Regions from separate parts of the Arthrobacter sp. 35/47 genome, predicted to be linked through region 2. Evidence: riboswitches for the same ligand, from Rfam matches in the RefSeq annotation. Region 2 holds a riboswitch; each other region holds the start of a gene.
The links. A riboswitch is a leader RNA that binds a small molecule or an ion and turns the genes downstream of it on or off. The one in region 2 is predicted to bind cyclic di-AMP.
Positions count from the first base shown of each region.

Region 1: linked by a shared signal. The riboswitch ahead of X803_RS0109200 (NlpC/P60 family protein) and the one ahead of X803_RS0101705 (LysM peptidoglycan-binding domain-containing protein) in region 2 are both predicted to bind cyclic di-AMP.
Region 3: linked by a shared signal. The riboswitch ahead of X803_RS21470 (C40 family peptidase) and the one ahead of X803_RS0101705 (LysM peptidoglycan-binding domain-containing protein) in region 2 are both predicted to bind cyclic di-AMP.

Region 1 is NZ_KI914596.1:25,288-32,357, forward strand. It holds gene X803_RS0109170 (cytochrome c biogenesis CcdA family protein) at 1-58, opposite strand, end outside; gene X803_RS0109175 (TlpA family protein disulfide reductase) at 97-672, opposite strand; gene X803_RS21850 (hypothetical protein) at 744-923, opposite strand; gene X803_RS0109185 (F510_1955 family glycosylhydrolase) at 956-2,011, opposite strand; gene X803_RS0109190 (DUF305 domain-containing protein) at 1,929-2,570, opposite strand; gene X803_RS0109195 (hypothetical protein) at 2,670-3,125, opposite strand; cyclic di-AMP (ydaO/yuaA leader) riboswitch at 3,393-3,573, shown strand; gene X803_RS0109200 (NlpC/P60 family protein) at 3,579-4,394, shown strand; gene X803_RS18925 (M23 family metallopeptidase) at 4,953-5,396, shown strand; gene X803_RS0109210 (hypothetical protein) at 5,976-6,392, shown strand; gene X803_RS0109215 (four-helix bundle copper-binding protein) at 6,580-6,990, shown strand; gene X803_RS0109220 (DUF305 domain-containing protein) at 7,037-7,070, shown strand, end outside.
Region 2 is NZ_KI914582.1:36,854-43,923, reverse strand. It holds gene X803_RS0101710 (multicopper oxidase family protein) at 1-1,009, shown strand, start outside; gene X803_RS0101705 (LysM peptidoglycan-binding domain-containing protein) at 1,126-1,770, opposite strand; cyclic di-AMP (ydaO/yuaA leader) riboswitch at 1,981-2,177, opposite strand; gene X803_RS0101700 (hypothetical protein) at 2,416-2,601, opposite strand; gene X803_RS17160 (DUF3093 family protein) at 2,612-3,175, opposite strand; cyclic di-AMP (ydaO/yuaA leader) riboswitch at 3,816-4,006, shown strand; gene X803_RS22615 (M23 family metallopeptidase) at 4,222-4,848, shown strand; gene X803_RS17155 (copper resistance CopC family protein) at 4,884-5,591, shown strand; partial or broken gene X803_RS22610 (cytochrome c oxidase assembly protein) at 5,588-6,895, opposite strand.
Region 3 is NZ_KI914596.1:39,955-47,024, reverse strand. It holds partial or broken gene X803_RS0109300 (metal-sensing transcriptional repressor) at 1-97, shown strand, start outside; gene X803_RS0109295 (DUF302 domain-containing protein) at 161-577, shown strand; gene X803_RS0109290 (class II aldolase/adducin family protein) at 641-1,309, shown strand; cyclic di-AMP (ydaO/yuaA leader) riboswitch at 2,396-2,570, shown strand; gene X803_RS21470 (C40 family peptidase) at 2,575-3,399, shown strand; gene X803_RS0109275 (DsbA family protein) at 3,683-4,342, shown strand; gene X803_RS18940 (cytochrome c biogenesis CcdA family protein) at 4,342-5,208, shown strand; gene X803_RS0109265 (hypothetical protein) at 5,205-5,708, shown strand; gene X803_RS18935 (GntR family transcriptional regulator) at 5,735-6,445, opposite strand; gene trxA (thioredoxin) at 6,988-7,070, opposite strand, start outside.

The DNA of each region.
Region 1 (7,070 bases), on a different contig from region 2:
TAGGAACCGCCAGCAGAAGTGAGCCGCTCAGGATGGTCTCCGCGAAAGGGTTGGCCACGGTGGAAATGACCGTGGCCGGTGCGTCCGTGAGTCGGGTCATTGTTCGGCCGCCACATCCGCGATGAGAGCCTTCAGGGTGCTTTTCTCCGCCAACCCGATAATGCGGGCGGCAACACGGCCCTGACGGTCCAACACCAGGGTGCTTGGCACGGCCTGCGCCGGCACGTACTCCGCCATGGTGAACTGAACAGTCCCGTCCTGGTCGTTGAAACTGGGATAGGTGATGCCGAAGTTCCGTTCGAACGCCTCAGCGGTCCCCCGTTGGTCCCGAATGTTCACCCCGAAGAACTGAACACCGTCCTGCTGGTGTTCCTGCGAGAGTGCTTGCAGGTCCGGGGCCTCCACACGGCACGGCGCGCAGGCGGCGTACCACACGTTCAGGACGGTCACTTGCCCGGCCCAGTCGGCTGATGAGATCGTCGTCCCGTCGTAGAGTTCGGCGGTCAGTTCCACCGGTTCTCCCCGTGTTTCGGGAGCGTACTCGCTCACTGAACCGTCACCGGCGATGTAGTTCTTGTTATCTCCGGCTGTGGCCTGTTGCGCCAGTGGATCGGTAGCGGCGCACCCGGAGATCAGCAATGACAGGGTCAGAAACAGGACCGGAAATTTCATTCCTGGCCGGTTTTTGCCGATCTTTGCTGCCCGGGGGGCGCCGGTTGGTGCGTGCCGGAAGAGTTGTCTGCTCATTTTCGTCGCCGATCGCGCCGGGCGTCGGAGGAAGCGGTATAGGCGGCGAGGATCGCCACGGGCAGGACGATGAGTACCGACACCCATGAAGGGAACGTTCGCCTGAGCAGGAGGTAGCCGATGGTGGCGATCAGGAGCAGGAAGGTCATTTCATGCCATCCGCGCCATTGGGACATTTCTTTCCAATCCGGAAGGTAGGGTCCGTGCATCAGGGCACCAGATCGTTGAATGAGGTTCCGCCGTCACCGGACACTTTCACGCCGGTTTCGGTGGCAACCCAAATTTCCTGATCGGCTCCGTCGTCGGTGTGTGTGTCTATGGCGGTGGGTGCGGCCTCGATGGATCCCTTCTTCGCCCAGGTCGCCCCCGCGTCTGCGCTGGTGTGAATGTCACCTTCAGGAGTGACACCGACTGCCGTTTCCCCGTCCAGGGCGGTCAGCAACAGTAGAGGACTGTCAGCGACAAGACTCCAAGTGGAACCGGCGTCGGTGGAACGGTAGAGCCCTTCCCCTGTGGTGGCCAGCACGACGTCGCTGCTTGTCGTGCCGGAGAGGTCGAAGGGAGCGATCTGGGTTTCCGCCGGAAGCCATTGAAGACCATCACCGCTGGTAATCAGTTGCCCGTCGTATCCGACGAATGATTCCCCGGTTCTGGTCAGGGCATGAAAGTCGGACTGGCCCTGCCGGGACAGGGGCTCCCAACTCTTACCACCGTCGGTGGAGCTGAGCAGCCCAACCGGGTTGGGCAGATCTGTGTCCGGTCCGGGGTGCCCGGACGCGTACAGGGTGTTGTTCTCACCGGCGGTGTATCCCATCAGGTCGATGACGGGTCCGATGCGTGGGGCGGGGGAGGAGGAGACGTCGTACAGCCCGTTGTGGGTGGCTAACAGCACCCGGTCACTGCCCGGGTCCACGCTCATACCGTGCACATGACCGGTGGGAAAGCTCTTTGCTGTGCCGGGTGGTTGCGGTGCCGCCGAAGGAGCCGAACAGGCCGCCACGGACATCATCGAGATAAGCGCCACCGTGGGCAAGACGAGACGACGGCGGAGAAGGATAGGGAAAAATTTTGGACGCATTTGTTGCTCTCCAACCAAAGGGGGAATGACGGGAAGAGGAGGAAGGCACGGTCCGCGGGAGACGCCGGTAATGGACGCCTCCGGCGGACTGTGCTTGCCCGTCTTAGAGCTCGGCCAGGAGGGCTTCCATCTCCTCGATCTCGGCCTGCTGCGTTTCCACGATGGTTTCCGCCAGGGCGATGGCATCCGGGTACTGCCCGTTCTCGATTTCTTCCTGCGCCATTTCGACCGCTCCGTCGTGGTGGGCCGTCATGGACTCCAGGAACATGCGCGCCGCTTCGTCGCCTTCGGCGGCTTCCAGCCCGGCGAGCCCGTCCTCGGTCATCATGCCCTGCATCTCCCCGCCACCGCCCATGTCCCCCATGTCATGGCCTTCCATGCCACCTTCGGGTTCGACCGGTTCACCCCAAGCTTCGAGCCAGCCGGTCATCGTCTCGATTTCGGGTGCCTGCGCATCTCTGATCTGGGTAGCCAGGTCGCGTACTTCCGGGCTGATGGAGTCCTGGGCGAGCATGATCTCGCTCATTTCCACGGCCTGACGGTGGTGCGGGATCATCATCTGGGCGAACATGACGTCCGCATCGTTAGGTTCGGCCGCAGTGTCCTGCGTGGTTTCCGGTGCAGCGGAGCCGGCGCTGCTCTCCGGCGCCGTAGCAGTGCCGGGTGTTTCGCCGGATCCACAACCGGCAAGCGTGAGGGTCGCGGCGATCGCCAGTGCGGACATGGAAAGGTAACGCTTGGTCATGAGGGGTGTCCTTCGATGGTTGAGCTAGCTGCAGTTCAGTACGTCGGCACGACGGGGTTGCCGTCGGGCCGTTACCGGAGTCGGGTACTTACGCGACTCTCACGTGCGGCTGATGCAGAGCTGAACCAGTGTCAGCGAAGGTACGAAGGTGCGGGGAAGCTGTACTACCGGCGGCGGGCCCCGCAGGCGAACACGGCCATAGACCAGCCGGCTCCTGAGGACGATGGCAGCGGCGAAGGAAACAACCAGGAACGCCAGGATGCACACGGCCGCGGCGATCTCTTCACCGCACGTATCCGCACAATCCAGATTCAGGGTCATTCCCGAGTCTGCGGTGTCGGATGCGGATGCCGGCGTGATCGCCTGGTGGTGCACATCAGCTGCGGGCGCCGCGGTGACCACCGGGCCGACGGCGTGTGAGGCACCATGCCCGCCCATCCACACATGCATCGCAAGGATGCCCACAATGACCGCGGTCAGACTGAAAAGAAGAGCTGCCCGGGGAAAGCGGCGTGAAAGGGGAACGAACAGCGCTCTCGGCGGATACTTATGCACCGTCCTGCCCCTTCCCGCCTACGTGATGGTTTATGCCTGATATCAGAGTACCGACCCATCCTGGGCCGGATCGAATCGGTGCTCCACCAGCGGTGGCTGCCGGATGCCAGATTCAGCTGGCGCAGGAGCTGCGCGTTCAGCGCCACCACAGGAATCGGGGAAAGGAGCTTCCTGAGGTGACAGGGGAGACCCACCGTGACCCAATTGTGATATTCGCAGTCCGGTGGGATACCCTCAATCTCGTGCCTGCACCCCATGGAGGCACTCCCACACGGATCGCCGAGCTCTGTCACCGTGGTGGGGTCGTCCGTTTTCCGCTGGCAGAGGCGGGGGAACCATGTACGCGGGCCCAACGCTTTATGGGTCCTTGGGGTTAAGCCGTGTCCACGGCCGGGTGACTCCCATCCGAACCCGACAGCTAACCTCGCAGGCGTTGGGAGAAGGTACTCATCTATGTCCACTCGGCATGCCCCCGCGCGCCATCGCGCAGTCCCCGCCCAGACCAATACGTTGGCGGTCCTCTCCAAGGCTGTTTCCTCCAACATGGGTTCTGCAGGCCGTCAGGCTGCAGTGATCACCGCAGCTTCTGGTCTCGTTCTCACCGCTGGCCTTCCGGCCCAGGCGGTGGACGCACCGCAGCGTCAGGTGAGCACCAGTTCGCTGGTTACCACCGTGGAATCCGAGCCGGTGTCCGCGGATACATCGGCCGCTATCTCCTTCGAACGAGAAGCCGTTACCGCTGCGCCCGCTCCGGTGGTTGCTGCTCCGGCTCCTGTCCTGGAGCACCCGGTCCCCGAAGCTGACCCGTCACCTGTAACAGTGCAGGCGGTGGAACCCGCCCCGGTACAGCCGAGCCCTGCCGTGCAGGAAGTGGCGCTGCAGGCTGCCGTAGCGCTTCCCGCTGCCCCTGCCCCTGCTCCCGAGCCGAAGCCGGCTCCTGCCCCTGCAGCGAGCAGCAGTGTCGGTGCCGCGCTGGTCGCCTCCGCCTACGCACAGATCGGCCGCACGCAGGACTGCACCATCCTCGTCGAGGTCGCGCTGCGGTCCATCGGCAAGTCTGTGGGCGACCTCGGGCCCGAGCAGTTCTACCAGTACGGGACCGTTGTCGGCTCGCCCGCACCGGGTGACCTGGTCATCCGACCCGGCCACATCGCCATCTATGTAGGTAACGGCCAGGTCATTAGCAGCGGCATGAACGGTGTCAACGACACCCTCCTGCACCCCCTGAGCGATCTCGCCGGCTCATCCTTCGTCCGGGTCAACGGCTAACAACCACCTAAGCCGGGTAGGCAAAAAGGGCCAACAGGGCGACCGCGAACCGCTCCAAGCCCTTTGCCTACCCACACCTGGGCATGCCGGAGTCATCCCCCTGCACTTCGGCATGCCCTCACCCTTCCCCTGAGCGAGACGAGATCATCGTTGTCTTCCCACAACGCCCACGGTCGACGCCGCGCCGCCACAGGACGTCGCCGCGCAGAACCGGCCACCCCCCGTCACCAGCAGGGCCGCCGCGCCGCGAAGCGGAGCGCGACGAACCGCCGCCCTTCACCTGTCGCCCCGATCGCCGGTGCAATCTCGGCCGCCAGTGTGCTTAGCGGCGTTCTCCTCTCCGGCATCCCCGTGACTGCAGCGGCCCCGTCATCCGTAGAACCAGCCGCCGTCAGCGCGGCCGCGGACAGCGCTCAGCAGCCACGAGCGCAAACCATTGAAGCCGACCCGAAAGCCAGCGTGGATTTCAGCCGCGCCGCAGTCGTGGGCGCCTCCTCCGCGGAGCCGGCGACAGGGTCGGTAGACTCATCGCACTTTCTGGCTGATGGTCCCATCGAGATGACCCCCGGCGATGACGCGGACGAAAGCCCTGCTGCCGAACCTCCTAAACAGTCCGGCCTCGGCGCGCCCTTGGCCGAAATGACCACCGTCTCGACCTTCGGATATCGCACCAACCCACTGACCGGGGTGCCAGGGGAAATGCACACCGGCATCGACCTCACCGGCTCATGTTCCACCCCTGTCACGGCCGCTGCCAGTGGAACCATCAGCGAAGCTGGATGGAGTCCCTACGGTGGAGGGAACCGTATCGTTGTCGACCACGGGAATGGGCTGAAGACCACCTACAACCACCTCGCGACGATTGCCGTCGGCGTAGGCCAAACAGTTGCTCGGGGAGAGTTTGTGGGCGGGGTTGGAACCACTGGCAACTCCACCGGCTGCCATCTGCACTTCGAAGTCATGATCAACGACACGCTCGTCGATCCCTCGACCTGGTTCTAATCCTCGGGCCTTCACCGAGATCCGATTAACCACTAGAAGCTGGGATGGCCAGAGGATCGATCTCAGGTATAGATCCCTCTCACCGTGACCGAGACGAGGCTGGGGACGGCGTCCCGGGAGCCAGAGCGACCGGGCGGAACCAATGGCCTGGACGCAGTACCGGGCGAGGTCTGCCGGGTTCATGGCCAGATCCTCGGCTTTCTCCTGGATGCCCGAGTCCGGATCAGGTCCGTGATGAGGGGCCTCGAGGTATCCATGCGCATGGTCGAGATGGGTTCCCCGGTGAAGAGCCGGAGCCGACGCGTCCTGGCCCGGCCGCACCCTGAGCAGAGGACACCACGTCACAGGAAAGCCGCGAACGTCCCGCGGCCCAGGCGCAGTTAGGGCTGAGAGCCGAGCCCCCTTCACGGGAGCCGGTGTCATGAAGGCTAGTGAGATGACGACCGAAAAAGTCCTGAAATTAGGTCGCCGCGGGTGCCTACTGGTCAGCAGTCTTACCATTTATTAGGGTGGTTTCAAGGCGAAAGACCGGGAGGGGTCGCAATTTCAGCATCAGTGCGAGGCAATGGAGGCGTCACCGTGCAGGCGGTGATGCGTATCGTGCTGAGCTTTTCACTGGTGTTCGCGTTTACGACCTCTGCCGCTGCAGCCTTGTGCCTCCAGATGGAACAGCACGGTCCGATGTCGATGGGTGACCGTACGGTGGCTATGGAGCCGTCGGGTCAGCCTGGTGCTGCGACGGCGATGAGTATGACGGCCGGGCCTAAGGGCTCACCGTCGGCGCAGGCCTGTTGCCATCAGCAGGTCAACACCACTGAGGGCATCACCGCACCGCAGCCGGCGTTACCCGCGGAGCAGGTTGTGGCCCTTGCCGCTCAGGTCGAGTCGTTCCCCGACGATAGCGGTTACCGCCCGCCCGGTTTCTTTGATCCGGTGCTCGAAAGACGTGATCACCTCACTCCGTCATTGACGGCCTTATCGATCAGTCGCACATAAAATTCCAGGCCCGTCTTGTGGGTCTTCCTTGGCGTGCCCTCATGCCTGCTCTAAGTCCGACGTCTTCGAAGTCCGACGTCCGTCGGCTGCGAGTCAGAGCGCACGCACCTGCACAAGCCCAATTCCGGTACACACAACCAATTAGCGGCTGACCTGGATCAGCTGCACCCTGATTGAGGAGAAAACAATGACACACCACTTGACGTCCATGCTCGACACCTACCCCAAGGATCTCGGGGGAGTGGACAAGGAAAAGCTCGCCGAATGCATCGAAGCGTGTTTTGAATGTGCCCAGACGTGCACCGCGTGTGCGGATGCGTGCCTGAGCGAGGATATGGTCGCCGAGCTGACCAAGTGCATCCGGACCAACCTGGACTGCGCGGACATTTGCGCGACCACCGGTAACGTGCTGTCCCGCCACACCGGGTACGACCCGAACCTCACCCGAACCATCGTCGAAGCCTGCCGTACCGCGTGCAAGGCCTGCGCTGACGAGTGTGAGCAGCACGCCGGGATGCACGACCACTGCCGGATCTGCGCTGAAGCGTGCCGCCGCTGTGAGAAGGCCTGCGCGGAACTGCTGTCCTCCCTGGGCTAAAGCTTTTCCATCATGGCCTTTACGGCGATATCCAAAGGAGGACTCCGTGAACTCAGCAGAAAACACGTCCGGCAGCCACC
Region 2 (7,070 bases):
GGTAACCATCAGCGACGCGATGTTCGCTGAGAACGGGGAACTGGGTTATGACGATAATGACCAGTCAGGTGTCTACGGTGATGTGATCTTAATCAACGGCCGGCCCTGGCCGGTGATGCAAGTCCAACGGCGTATCTACCGGTTCCGTCTCCTCAACGGGTGCGTGTCGCGCTCCTTCCGCTTCCAGCTCAGTACCGGCGGCCCCGTCGTGATCGTCGCCACGGACGGCGGGCTCATGCCCCGCGCGCAAACCATCAGTCAATGGCGTCACGCCAGCGGCGAACGCTACGAAGTCCTGGTCGACTTCCGCAACTACCAGCCCGGGCAACGTGTCGAGCTCTTGAACCTGTCCAACGAAAACAATGTCGACTACGACCACACCGGTAAGGTCATGGCCTTCGATGTCGTTGATTCTCCGGTCGACACCAGCGACCCGACGTGGAATACCCTTCCCGGCGAGTTGGACCCGGGGAATGAAGTGATGGCACTCAAGTCCACCGACGCCCTAATCCGCCGCAACTTCAGGCTCGAGCGCGATGACCTTACCAACAAGTGGACCATCGACGGTCAAACGTGGGCTGACGTCGTGGCCAGCAACTATCAACGGATCGTTGCCAACCCCGAGCTGAACAGCACTGAGATCTGGGAATTCGAAAACTCCAGCGGCGGATGGTTCCATCCCATGCACGTCCATCTGGTGGACTTCAAAATCATCGGCGGAGAAGATCGCGCCACGTACGCCTACGAGCAAGGGCCCAAGGATGTCGTCTACGTCGGCGAGGGGGAAACCGTACATCTCCTGATGAAATTCGGGCCGCACCGTGGCCGCTACATGATCCATTGCCACAACCTTCCCCACGAGGACCACGACATGATGGTCCAATTCCGCGTCGGCACCGCCGCTCTCGAACCCGAAGAAAACGATCCCATCAAAGCCGCCCCCAGCCGTTGGGATGACGCGACAGCATTCCCGCCCTTCCCTGGCGCCCACCAACCCGCAGACACCTAGCAAAGAAGCGACACAGGGGACGGCTGGTTAGCCGTACCCTGTGTCGCTTCGGTATCCGATTCCCAGCGCTCGTGTACGGGATGGTTACGGAGATTCTATTGCTGCTCGGTTAGAGGTTATGGGTTGACGCGGATATAGGATGATCCCGCGAGATCGGAAAGGGGGTGCAGGATGGTTGCGTTGACGCCGTTCATGCCGCTGCTGATGACTTGGCCGTTGCCGACGTAGATGGCGATGTGCCCTGGTCGGATGACGAGGTCGCCGGGGGCGGGGGTGCTGACGGTGGTGCCGTATTGGTAGAACTGTTCGGGTGCGAGGTCGCCTACGGTTTTGCCGATGGAGCGTAGCGCTACCTCGACGAGGATGGTGCAGTCCTGGGTGGCGCCGATTTGGGCGTAGGCCGAGGCAACCAGCGCCGAGCCGATTCCGCTCGCTGCTACAGTGCTTGATGCCTGAGCTGGAGCGCGTTCGATGGTGCTGGATGCGGTTGTGATGCCCATGGTGCTGATTTCCACTGGCGCAGGAGATATCGGTGCCGTAACACCGATGGGGCCGCCGGACAGGGCGATGACATCACCGGGGTAAATGATGGATTCCCACCCGAGCCCGTTGGCAGCGAAAATCGTTTCGAGGCTCACACCGTAGGAGGCTGCGATCTTTCCCAGGGTGTCACCTGGCTGCACAGTGTGGGAAGCAACCCCCGGTGCTACGGCCACAGCGGCAGACGCCGGCGCGACCGTTTCCGCGACCGATGCATCCACGGGTTGCTGCTGCGCGGCGGACGGGGCGGTGGTCGCGCCGGCGTTGGCCGGCAACGTCGACCCAAGCATCAAACCCGATACAGCAACGGCTACCGCTGCCGGGCGTCCCACTGTTGCAACCCCAGACGAAGCCGCTTTGGCAACGCTATGCAAGGGACTGGTAGGGACGGCGCGGTGGCGCGCGGTATGGCGAATTTTTGACATGGTCAGTCAGCCTCTCCCAATGCCTGCGAAGTTAGCTGTCGGATTCGGGTGGGAGCCACCCGGGCGCACTGCGGCACTGAAGCAAGTGCAGCTTTCGCCTTCACCCCAAGGGTTTCTTTCGAAACCCGATATTCGGTTCCCCCGCCTCTGTCGTGATGTGTTTCAGAACGGACCTCCACAGCGACAGAGTTAGGCAATCTGCTGGAGGAGTGTCACCCATAGCTAGGCCCAGACACCGCGACAATCATATCTTTCATGCCCCCGAATGTCACATTCACGTAACGGCCGCATCAGGGTGGCGCTCGACAGCCCAGGAAGGAAGACGATTTGAGGAGGGCGTGATTATGGGCGTATCGCATGGCTCTGTGGATACCAGGGTCGCGAGTGTGCTTCCAATGGAAGCCCAGGCGCGGCATGTCCTGCTCCTGTCCTGAAAATAGTTCAGATCTTATTTTCCGGTGGAGCTTCCTGCCCGGTCGCCTGGTCCGGTGTGCCGAGTGTTGCTTCTTGCTCCGCGGCGGCTTGGGCTGCCCGTTCGGCTCTGTCGGCATTGAAGATGGCTCGCATAACAAAGTAGAAGATGGCTCCCACGGCCGCGGAGGGCAAGAGCACGGAGATATATTCCATAGCGGTCAGTCTATTGTGCGCCGCCGTTAGACCCGGATCCTTCTACCAGATCTAGTTGAAGTGCGCGACTGGTGGTTATGACGGATTCAGTCGTGGCTGTTTTCTCGCGAAGCGTTTCCTCGCCTAAGGCGTTGACGAGTTCAGCTGGACGTCTGGTCGATACCAGCCAGTAGGGGGTGTGGTCTTCCTCGTCTTCTATGTCAATCCGTACCACGGGGTCAATCCAGCCTCGGATGCATAGATATGCCAGGGCGTTTAGCGCCGGTCCGCGCTGGTTGGTGGCCTCGTGTTTCACATAGGAATGTGCCGGACCTAGATACTCCCGCTCGATCTGGGCACGGCCAACGCTTAGTGAGGTGGTGGTCAGTGTGATTCGCGGGGTGGACAGGATCAGGAGAGCGGTGAGGATGAGGAAGATCACGATGCAGGCGATGACCCCGGTCAGCATGCTGATGGGCGCGAACACCAGGATTGACGCTCCTGCCACTCCTGAGACAAGCACCCACACAAACGGTGTCGGCCACAACCGTTCGTCGTAAAGGGTCGTGATTGGCGGTGCGGAAGCTTCGGACATGGTCAACAGCTTGCCACATCCCAAAATGTGGGCGTTCCCGTCGGCTCATCAATTGCCTATCGGGCGGCGCTTCCTGCGCTGTAGCGCCGGGTAGTCACGAGGCCTAAGCGAGCGGACGGATGGGCGGATCACGCCACGCTACCGCAGGTAAAACCGGATCAGGTTAACCAGATGCCGATGACCATCGTGGCTAGGGCACCCGGGCCATCGGCACCTGCATGCACCAGAAGCCTGGGCACCGAACCAGCCTAATTTATTCGTCTGGGAAGGTCCACGGAAGGCAGAGAACGGGCACCAGGCTGATCTCATTTCGGGTGTCTCTCGACCAGGTACTCATCTCGTGCCGCTTTCCACCAGAAACTCGGCACCACCCCCCTTGCGTTCTCGAGGTTGGGTCCCCCTGGCCGGGACGAACACCTTCCCTGCTGGTGCGGCGATCTCATCGTCCCCATGAGCGATCAGAGCCTGCCAGCCCTGCTGAGCTGAAACTCGTCCGGGACAGCTTTTCCCTCGGTGGCGCACACACCCCGCACCCAGAATTGTGGGACTGTAATTGATTCCTACTCTCAATAGGTTGCGAAATTGTAACTATACATCCGTCCCTGTAGAGTGATCTGGTCGCCGAGATGAGTTGGCGACGCTGGTTTTAACGCCTAACCCTGCCGGGAAGCCAGCCATCGTCCGTATACCGGCAGGGGTGGAGGACCCACTTCTTGTGGCGGCCGTTGTGCCGTCTTGGGGTGAAGCCGTTCCAGTGTGTGCACTGGCCGGCCGGGCTGATTCCTTGCCCGAATCCGACAGCTAACTTCAGCGGCGTTCGGGAAGGAATGTTCTTGTCATCACACAAGGCCGCCAGCCGTCGCCGCGCGGAACCGGCGCCTCATGGCCGCCGGGCAGCGGAGCGCCGGCCAAGGCAAGGACGGCGGCGCGCGGCAGGTCCAGCCGCTGAATCCGGTAGGAACTGGATCAAACCTACAGCGATAGTGCTGGGTGCAGCCGGGCTGCTCAGCAGCGTCATGGTCCCCGCACAAGGAAGCGGCAGCACTGTGCCGCCGATCCAAACCAAGACCGCACCATCTGAAAAGGTCACCGCCGATCCAGAGGCGGAAGTCGCGTTCACCCGGAGCGCCGTTGCGGCTGTCCCCGGGTCAGGTGCGGAAGCTGGTGATCGCTCACTGCTGGCCGCAGGCTCGGTAGAGGCCGAAACGCGTAAACCCTCTGTGGACGCTCCCACCGCGGAAGCAGCAGATCCCGCTATCGAGGAGCCCGTTGATCCGGTTGTAGGAGCACGGTTCACCGCCCCGCTTGGTTCTATCGCCACGACATCGAGTTTTGGGTACCGCACCAGCCCATTGACCGGCGCAGGCGAGCTGCATACCGGTCTCGACCTGGTAGCCTCCTGCACCACCGAGGTTCTCTCCGCCCAGGGCGGCGAGGTGGTCGAAGCCGGTTGGTCCCCCTACGGGGGAGGAAACCGAATCGTCGTCGATCACGGCAGCGGGCTGAAGACCACGTACAACCATCTTTCGGTCATCGGGGTCAGCGCCGGGCAGATTGTGTCCCAGGGCGAGCTGATCGGGAATGCCGGTACGACAGGGAACTCCACCGGATGTCACCTCCATTTCGAGGTCATGATCAATGACACGGTGGTTGATCCCACCCAGTGGCTCTGATCGTTTCAACCGTCCGCTACCACCCAAGGAGAGTCATGCACACACCCGATCCAGCCACCACCACTCTCGCCCGTCGTCCTCGAACCCAGCGCCTTCGAAGGGCGCTGCTGGGAGTGTTCGCCGCTCTGATGATCGGGTCTATCGGAGCACCGGCAGCCACCGCGCATGACTCACTGATTGGGACCGCACCGGAGGAGGGTCAGGTCATCGCTACCGCTCCGGAGGCCATCACCATCACTCTCTCCGAGACACCCCTGGAATCCTCCGGACTGGAGCTGAGCCGGATACAGATCACCGGACCGGACGGGACCCCGGTGGAAGCAGTACCGGTGACTCTGGAGGAAAACGTCATGTCAGCCCCGGCCGCCATTGACGCCCCCGGCGTGTACAGCGTGGCATGGCGCACCGTGTCCTCCGACGGGCACCCGATTGAGGGCGTCTTCGAGTTCACCTACGAACCGGCCAGCACGACGCCGGCTGAGGATCCCTCCACCGCCGCTCCGAGCGCGCAGGCCACTGAAAGTGAAGAGCCGTCGGTGGCCCCTGAAACTGTTGCTCCGACTTCGAGCCCGGCGGACCCGGTTGCCGAACCAGCTTCCGAAGAGGCCGCGAGTTCCGGGGGCGTCAACTGGTTGCTGCCGATTGTGATCGCGGTCATTGTGATCGGCGGCGCCGCCGCGTTCATGATGGGGCACCGCCAAGCCGTCAAAGCAGATGCACGCCAGGACGGTACGGAGGGCTAGGAGCCCACTGAGGCGGTTGTGGGCGCCCGCCGCTGCTGCCGGCGGATGAGGATGATCGCCGATGCCAGCAGCGGTGCGGCGCCGGCCAGGAGAACTACCGTGGCCGCAGCGAGTCGCTGATCCTCCACGAGCGAGGAACCCCAACTGCGTTCAGCGTTGCTGAACCAGTCAGCGTGGAGCGGTTCCGGGGATACTGCCAGGAAGGCTGTTGCGGCGAGGGCCACGGACAGTAAGGCCAGCACCGGGGCGAGCCGACCGCGGGTCATTCGGCTGGGCACCTGGTGGAGGAGCGAGCCGAAGAACACCAGCCCGAGGCAAACCAGGTACGCGTTGGTCAGTTGCAGCGACAGCGGGCTCGCAGTGATGGTGGCCAAAAGCGCCGTGCCGTAGATGAGGATCAGGGAGCCCAGGAGGGCCGCGGCAGCACACAACGGTGTCGCTTACCGCGCCAGGACCGGGTGGCTGGCAGCCTGCAGCGCCCATTCCCGCACACCGGTGCTGCCATCGGACCGCGCGGGCATCGTTGCCTTGAGGAGCTGCGCCGGACGGGCGGAGACTAGCAGCAAGGGCACGGCCAGTCCCAGGGTCAGCAACATTGTCAGATGGGCGCTGAGCAGCACCAGCCCGTAGATGGCCGGTGCCCCTGAGGTGGCGTAGACCAGCAGGCCCAGCCCGGCAAGCCAGAAGAGGACCCGGCGCTTCGACCACTGCACGCCTGACGATGCTGCCCTGCGGACAGCTGCCAGGTAAAGCCAGGCAGCGATGACCGCGACGGTCACCCAGAAGAGGTCCCAGCGCCACTGCGTGAGTGCGGTGAGCACGGATAACTCGGGTGGGAGCGGGTACCCGGTGAGGACCTCGGTTTCGGTGATGTCCGGTTCGGGTATCTGGGGGACCGGCGGCGGGGTCCGTCCCAGGACAGCGGCGATTCCCATCACACCGGCCATGATCGTCGCTTCAGTTCCGATCAGCTTCCAGGCCATGTTCTTCCGCCCGGCGGCGGTGATCCTGCCCCGGTGTATGTACCCGATGACGCCGAGTATGAGGGTGGCCAGGGTTTTGAGGATGATCAGCGCCCCATACGGTGAGAGAAGCCCCTGGATACTTTCGACGCGCAGGACGGTGTTGATCACGCCGGAGACGAAGACCAGGGCGAACGCAGCACCGGCGAGGATGGAGAACCGGGCGAAGATCCTGATGGTTGTCTTCGCAGGACCACTGGTGGTGTTGGAGGGGAGGACATCCCACAGCAGTCCCAGGACGATGACTCCGCCGACCCACACGCTGACCCCGAGAAGGTGCATGCTCAGGGCGCTGACCCCGGCGCTGTGGTCGGTGCTGCCGGCGGCGTGTCCGATGCTCGACAGCGGTACCACGGCGAAACCGGCCAGCACCCCCGTCAGGACGAAGCCGATACGGCTCTGGACGGCGAAGAAGCAGGTGGCGGTCAGGGCTGCGAGGATGGTCACACTCAACCAG
Region 3 (7,070 bases), on a different contig from region 2:
CGCCATCATCGCCAGCGGTCTTCAGCAGTGCATCACCCAGGAAGACGCCAGCATGGATAAAAAGGACCTGGAGAAACTTTTCCTTTCCCTCGCCTGAACTGCCACCATCGAACAAGGCCGGTAGTTAATACCTGCCAGAACCGTATTGGAAGGAGCAGACATGACCTATACCCACAGCATCGTAGTGTCAGCAGCTTACGAGGAAGCAGTGCTGAAGACCCGCGAGGCGCTGGCCGAGCAGGGCTTCGGCATCCTCTCTGAGATCGACGTCCGCGCAACCTTCGAAACCAAACTTGATGCCGAAGCAGGGCAGGGCCTCGGTGATTACGTGATCCTCGGCGCGTGCAACCCACAACTTGCCAGTCGCGCCCTGGCGGCCGAGCCGGACCTCGGCGCACTGCTACCCTGCAACGTCGTCGTACGCCGCGGACCCGACGCCACGCAGACCACAATCCAGGCCATCGACCCCCAGACAATGGTCCAGCTCAGCGCCAGCCCGGCCGTACAGGAAGTGGCCAGTGACGCCGACACGAGACTGCGAGCCGCACTGACCTCCCTCGAAGGCAACCCAGCCTAAAGACGCAAGCAGGACCAGTGATCGCCGGCACGGGAACCGGCAACTGTTCAGAAGGGAACAAATATGACCGCTAACGAAGCTTCAGCTGACGCGCGTGCGGCGATAGTGCAGGCATCCCAGCTGCTGTTTACAGCCGGGGTGATGTCCCATTCAGGGCACGGAAACCTCAGTGCCAGAATCGACGACGACCGTTTCCTGCTTACCAGCACCGGGGTGGTGAGGGACCTTCGTCCAGAGCAGCTCGCCACAGTGACCGTCGGCGGTGACGTCGTCGACGGTGAACTTGGCCCTGAGAACGCCGAAATTATCCACATGCATTCGGTCGTCTACAACACCCGGGACGACATCGCTGCAATTATCCACACCCACTCCCCTGCAGCGACAGCGTTTGCCGTGGCGAACGCGTCACTACCCTGCCGCACAGAGCCCCTGCTACGCTTCGGGCAGGCCCAGACTGTCCCTGTTGTGCCGTGGGGCCCGCGCGGGTCAGACCTGTCCGTGAAGGGCATCACCCGAGTGCTGGCCGAGCAACCTGGAACGAACGCCGTACTGTTGGGAAATCACGGGCTCCTCGCCTTCGGTCCGGACCCCGTAGCGACCGGGCGGCTGGTCATCGCGATCGAGGAATCAGCCGCGGCTGAACTGGCCGCGGCAGCGCTCGGCGGCGCGGTGGATTTCCCGCCAGGTGCCCTGGATGCAGTCCGGGCGGGGATGAAAGCCGGGCAGCACTGAGGCATGGCCGCCGGGACCAGCGGGCCGTGCTGGCGTCGAAGACATCAGGATGGCACCGCCTGGTCAGTGATGTAGAGGGGCATTCCGTAGCACAACACGCTGCCTGACGGATCCTCCCACGTTGCGACGTGGCTCCTCGTCCGGCCGGCTTTCTAGCTGCCGTCAGGGCCGTGCAGCGCCGACTGGAATTTCCGGGGTTGATGCTTGTAAGACACCAGGTGAAAGCGTGTCGGCCGCCGACGATTTTCGGGTACTCACAGACGGATATAGGCCGCGCCTTGAAACTGACGCGTGGCAATATGGGAAACAGCGGCGGGGACGACTTCCACATTTGGCTGGAGGTCAGCGGACTCCATTCCGGCCGACCGGAGACTGTTCTCACAGGCATACACCGTTATCCCCCTCGCCACATTCTCAAGGGGCTCGGCTCCCGGGATAAGCTGGCGGACGCTTGGTCCTTGGACCACTATTTCGATAGCGACATCAGGCAGTTCAGCCAACGCGTTGCGTGCCACCTGCATCGCCATGGGCAGACCGGGGAAGGGGTCCGAACCTGGGCCAGCCAAGTGCACAATGAGGATCTCCTTATTCGAAGCCGTGGACATGCTTCAGTGACCCATCCCGGCGCGGTTCATCCGTGCGTCCGAACTTTTCGTTCTTCCCGGCATGAACGTGCACTCGGAGACAGGAGCGCAGGCTCTTGTTGTGCGTCGCATTGGACCTTCTTTCCTTCATGTTCTCTGTTGCCTCTGAGGATCACTGGCTCCTTGTTTCGCCACAATAGGTGAACACTCCGGAGGAACCTATCCCATGGGTTCGGAGTTAGACAGATGTTGCATCTGTAGCAAGCATCATCAGATCCCTCCGGAAACCTTATCCGCTCGAATCAGCGACCGGTGCACACAAAATCCCGCGTGCACCGGTCAACTGAGGCGGACATGACGCGGAATTCAGAGCCCGAGGCGGCGGTAGTGAACAGTCTGGGACACCCCTTGGGGGCCCGTCATATAAATGTTTATACATTTGAGATGTTTCCCTGTATCTTGGTCATGTGCCGCGCATCGTTTCGCGGCATCCTTGGCTCGTTACCGAACTCTGCCGCTTGCCAAGGCACTAGCTAGAGACTGAGGCAGGGGCGGGGGAACCAATTTTTGGGTTCCGTTGAATCCTTGGGGTTAAGCCGTTCGATGACCACATCGCGCGACCGGGTGACTCCCACCCGAATCCGACAGCTCACCTCGCAGGTATCGGGAGAGGCTACATAGATGTCATTGAAGAACACTCGTGGCCGCCACCGTGCGGTCACTATCAGCCCTATGGCAAGAATGTATGGATCCGCGCTGGATCAGACGCGCGCCGGCAGCCGTCAGGCCGCGGTGGCTGTCGTAGGTGCTGGGCTTTTGCTGGGGAGTGCCGTGCCTGCCCAAGCAGGAGCGATAGCATCCGCCCCTGCTACGGATTTCACACCAATCCAGTCTTCCTCGGCCACCGCGCCGACGGAAGAGACCTATACGGTGCAGGCTGGGGATACCCTCGGTCTCATTGCGACGCGGCACGGTATTGATTTGCCAGCGCTGTTGTCGCTGAATGGCCTGTCGATGGACACTGTGATCTATCCCGGTGACCGCATCAACGTCGCACCGGGTGCCGTTACCTCTGGTGCCCAGCCCGAGATGATGACCCTAACGCAACTGTCCGGGCCGGCAGTGACCTCGTCCGTCTACGCTGCGGGATCTGTCAGCGCGGAGGTAGCGCCCTCGTCGGCTAATCAAGCGATCCTCGCTGCGGCGCGGGCCCAATTAGGCGCGGTGCAGGACTGCACCGTTCTTGGTGAGGTGGCACTGCGTGCGGCTGGAATCCAGGGTGTGGGCGATGAATCTCCGGAGTCCCTGATGGCTTACGCAACACCTGTGTCGGATCCGCAGCCCGGAGACTTCATCTACTACGCCGATGGAGGCATGGGCTTTTCACACAATGCGGTCTACATCGGAAACGGCCAAGCCATCCACAGTGGATGGAACGGTAACCAGACCGTGGTTGAGAGTGTCGATGTCGGCTCCGGCCCTATCTACTACCGGGTGAACGCCTAAATCCTCCGCTGGAACCTGCTGCAGACGTGGCAGGTTCCAGCGGCAGGGCGGTCGACCGCAGGAGAACATCGGGAACTTTTTCAACACCGCCTCCCCTGCGTGTACCAGTGAACGCATTTCCACCCATCGTCCGGACACTGGATCACTCATTCATGCCTGGTTGATCGGTTGTACTATCAGTGCCCATTCAAGGAGTTGCATGTCATCCCCGGAAACATCCACCCCTGAAAGATCCAGCCGCCGAGCGTTAACGATCTCCCTCGCCGTTGTTGGCCTGGTCCTTTTGATCCTGCTGATCGGCATAGCGACATCACAGAAACGTCCCTCTCAGGGTGGAGGCTCAGCACCAGCGGCTGCCCCCGGACAGAGCGAGGCTGGGGAGCCACTTGATTTGTCACGGCGGACAGCCGATGACCCGACCGCGCTTGGCCGGGTGGATGCTCCCGTAGTCATGATCGAGTATGCCGACTACCGCTGCCCGTTCTGCGGCTTGTTCTCCCGCGACACCCTGCCTACCCTGGTCGACAAATACGTGGAAAGCGGAGATTTGCGCATTGAATGGCGGGACCTGCCGGTGTTCGGTGAGCAATCCTTCAGCGCAGCCGTGGCCGGGCGGGCAGCCGGCGAGCAGAGCAAGTTCTGGGAATTCAACAAGGCGGTTTTTGCCGAGGCTCCGGAACGTGGTCACATCGATCTGACCGAGGAACGCCTGATCCAGCTGGCAGAGGCTGCCGGGGTACCCGATCTGGAAAAGTTCAAGACCGATCTGGACTCGGAAGAGCTTTCCGCAGCCGTCGAGAAGGATGCACAGGAAGCGGCATCATTGGGCGCCACCGGTACCCCGACTTTCCTGGTTAACGGTGTCCCCCTGATCGGCGCGCAGCCTCTGGCCGCCTTTGAACAGGTCATTGACGGTGAACTGGAACGGGCGGGGCAAGGGTAATGGTCATCGGTTATGCCGGCGCATTCCTTGGTGGTCTCCTAACCTTACTCAGCCCCTGTTCAGCTTTACTGCTGCCAGCTTTTTTCGCTTACGCTTTCACCACCCCTGCCCAGCTCGTAGCCAGGACCGGACTGTTTTACCTGGGGCTGCTCTCCACACTGGTGCCGCTGGGCGTCTTCGCCGGTGCTCTCGGCTCTTTGGTGACCCAGCACCGCAGTATTCTCATTGCAGTTGCGTCAGCTCTGGTTATCAGCGTGGGAATAGCCCAGCTGATAGGGATCCGTCTGCCCCCAATGTTCCGCAGCGCCCATCAAGGTGAAGGCTCCCGTTTGTCCGTGTTCGTCCTCGGTTCTGTCTACGGGGTCGCCGGGGCCTGCACCGGCCCCATTCTCGGCTCAGTCCTGACCGTGGCGGCGGTGGGAAGCAATGCCGTGTATGGCGGAGTTCTGCTCGCCGTGTACGCGTTGGGGATGGCCTTGCCGCTGTTTATGCTGGCTCTCCTGTGGGACCGGCTGGGGGTTTCCGGGCGGAGTTGGTTGCGGCCGCGTCAGGTCAGGGTGGGGCGGTGGTCCAACTCCGTGGTGATGGTCATTTCCGGTGGCCTCTCAATCGGCATTGGGGTGCTCCTGCTTGTCACCGACGGCACCGCAGGACTCGGTGGGGTACTGACTGTGTCCGACCAGTTCCGCCTTGAATCAGCTGCCAGCGGGATCGCCTCGGATGTATCCAACCCGGTATTCATGGTGGCGGCCGTGACAGTGTTGGCGTTGACCGCCGCACTGCGTTGGAGGACCCGCCGAGGATCAAGCGACGCCGGCGCTGAAAGGAAAATATCCGTAGCGCGCGAGGAAAAGGACGTTCGATGAAGGACGATCACCGCATCTCACTGGCTGCGGCCCTGTCACACTGGCCTGCCCGGCGTTGGTTGGCCGCGGTCGGCGGCACGCTCATCACCTACCTGATCGTGGCCGTCCCGACGGATCTTATTGACACGCCGCTGTTCACCCGTGAGGTTCCGCCGACGTGGTGGTCCTTCCCTGTTCTGGCCGTGACGGCCGGACTCACCGGCATGGTGGCCGCCACGTACGTCGCCCGGGAACCTGCTCTGCAGAATGACCGCCACGGCCGGTTCGGAGCCGCTGGTACAGCGATATCGTTCTTCGCGGTCGGTTGCCCGGTCTGCAACAAGCTCGTCCTGCTGGCGTTGGGAGCCTCCGGTGCGATGCAGTACTTCGAACCCATCCAGCCGCTGCTGGCTGCCGGGTCCGTAGCCCTGCTCACGTGGGCTCTCCACCAACGGGCGACATCCGAGGACCGGTGCCGGGCACCACAGGTGCCATCTGCCGCACGGTCAACAAACGGTTGACACATGTGCGAGGACGATGAGCTCCCTCAATCAGAACGCGGGCCAGAGCCGGCCTTACACCCGAACGACGTCGCTACGGTGATTCTTTCTCCCAGAATGTAGCTTCGTCGAAACTCCAGAGTCCTTGCCCGATAACATCCAGTGCGTTCGATCAGCAACAACGGCATCCCCTCGGCACAGTTCAAGCAGGAGGCCTGATCCGCGGAGGCAGCTACGGCCGTAAGTTGCTCGGTCCCGCCATCCAGCACAATGCCACAGCGTCTTTCCAGCTCGGCATACAGTGCGGCGTCGGTGAAATCCGCTTGCATCAGCTTCACGGCGACCGCAGCCGGGAGCCAAACCTGGTCCAGGCCAAGGGGTTCCCCATCGGCAAGACGCACACGCGAAAGATGGAAGAACTCCGTATCGGCATCAAGGGACATCTTCCCAGCAACCGAAGCATCCCGGACAAGGTGCTGTGCCAGCACGACACTTGAATGGTGCAGGCCAGATTCACGGATGGACGCCAACAAACTGTAGATCGGCCCGTAAGCCGTGCTCTTCCCCGCAACAACCGCAGGCTTCCGCCCGGGGTGAGCGGTAATCTGCCCGGCCTCACGGAGCGGCCGCAGCGCAGCCCTGATCGTGCCCCTGCTGACGCCGTACCGTTTGGCCAGCTCCAACTCGCCCGGAAACCCCGAATCAAAGACGCCACCAAGAACCTCATCCATAAGGTCGGCGCTGACCTTTTTCCACAACGGAGGACGCCGCGGCCCCCCGGCCCGGGTAGAGCCTTCCGCTGGAAGGGACGCCTGCTCTTCAGTATCCACGTAGCCTCGAGTGATATGTGTGACCATTGCCGTGACACGACACTACGTCACCGACCGCAGGCACCAAAAGCTTCAATCCCCTCCAGGGAGAACCTGTTCTGGGGTGTGTATACGGGTATCTCAGCCAAGCTGAGGAAGGAATCGTCGAGGAGTTCTTGTCCTCAAACCAGAGCCCTTCGGAGCGTTAATGACGTCGGCACGGCGTATGCGGGCCGATATTTCCTCGGGCGACTCTCATTTCAGGGTAGAGGGCAGGAACTTCCCCGCCTCTTGCGGACCAGCACCTCGGGAAGAGTTCCGATGGACACGGCGGCCAGGCAGGGACTAACGAATGCGAATAGTTGGAACACACCCAATAGTGCTCGGCGGGATGCATGAATTGCGCAGGTGAGCCCATGGGCCGGAACCAATGATGGTTCAGCTGCCCTGCTCGTGCCCTAAGTTTTCTCCAGCTACTCGTCTTCCGAGTCCTAAGCGGACTGGCGGGAGGCTAACTTGGCCTGCACTTCGGTCATGTCCAAGGCCTTCAGCCGCTCGATGAGCTGGTCCAAGG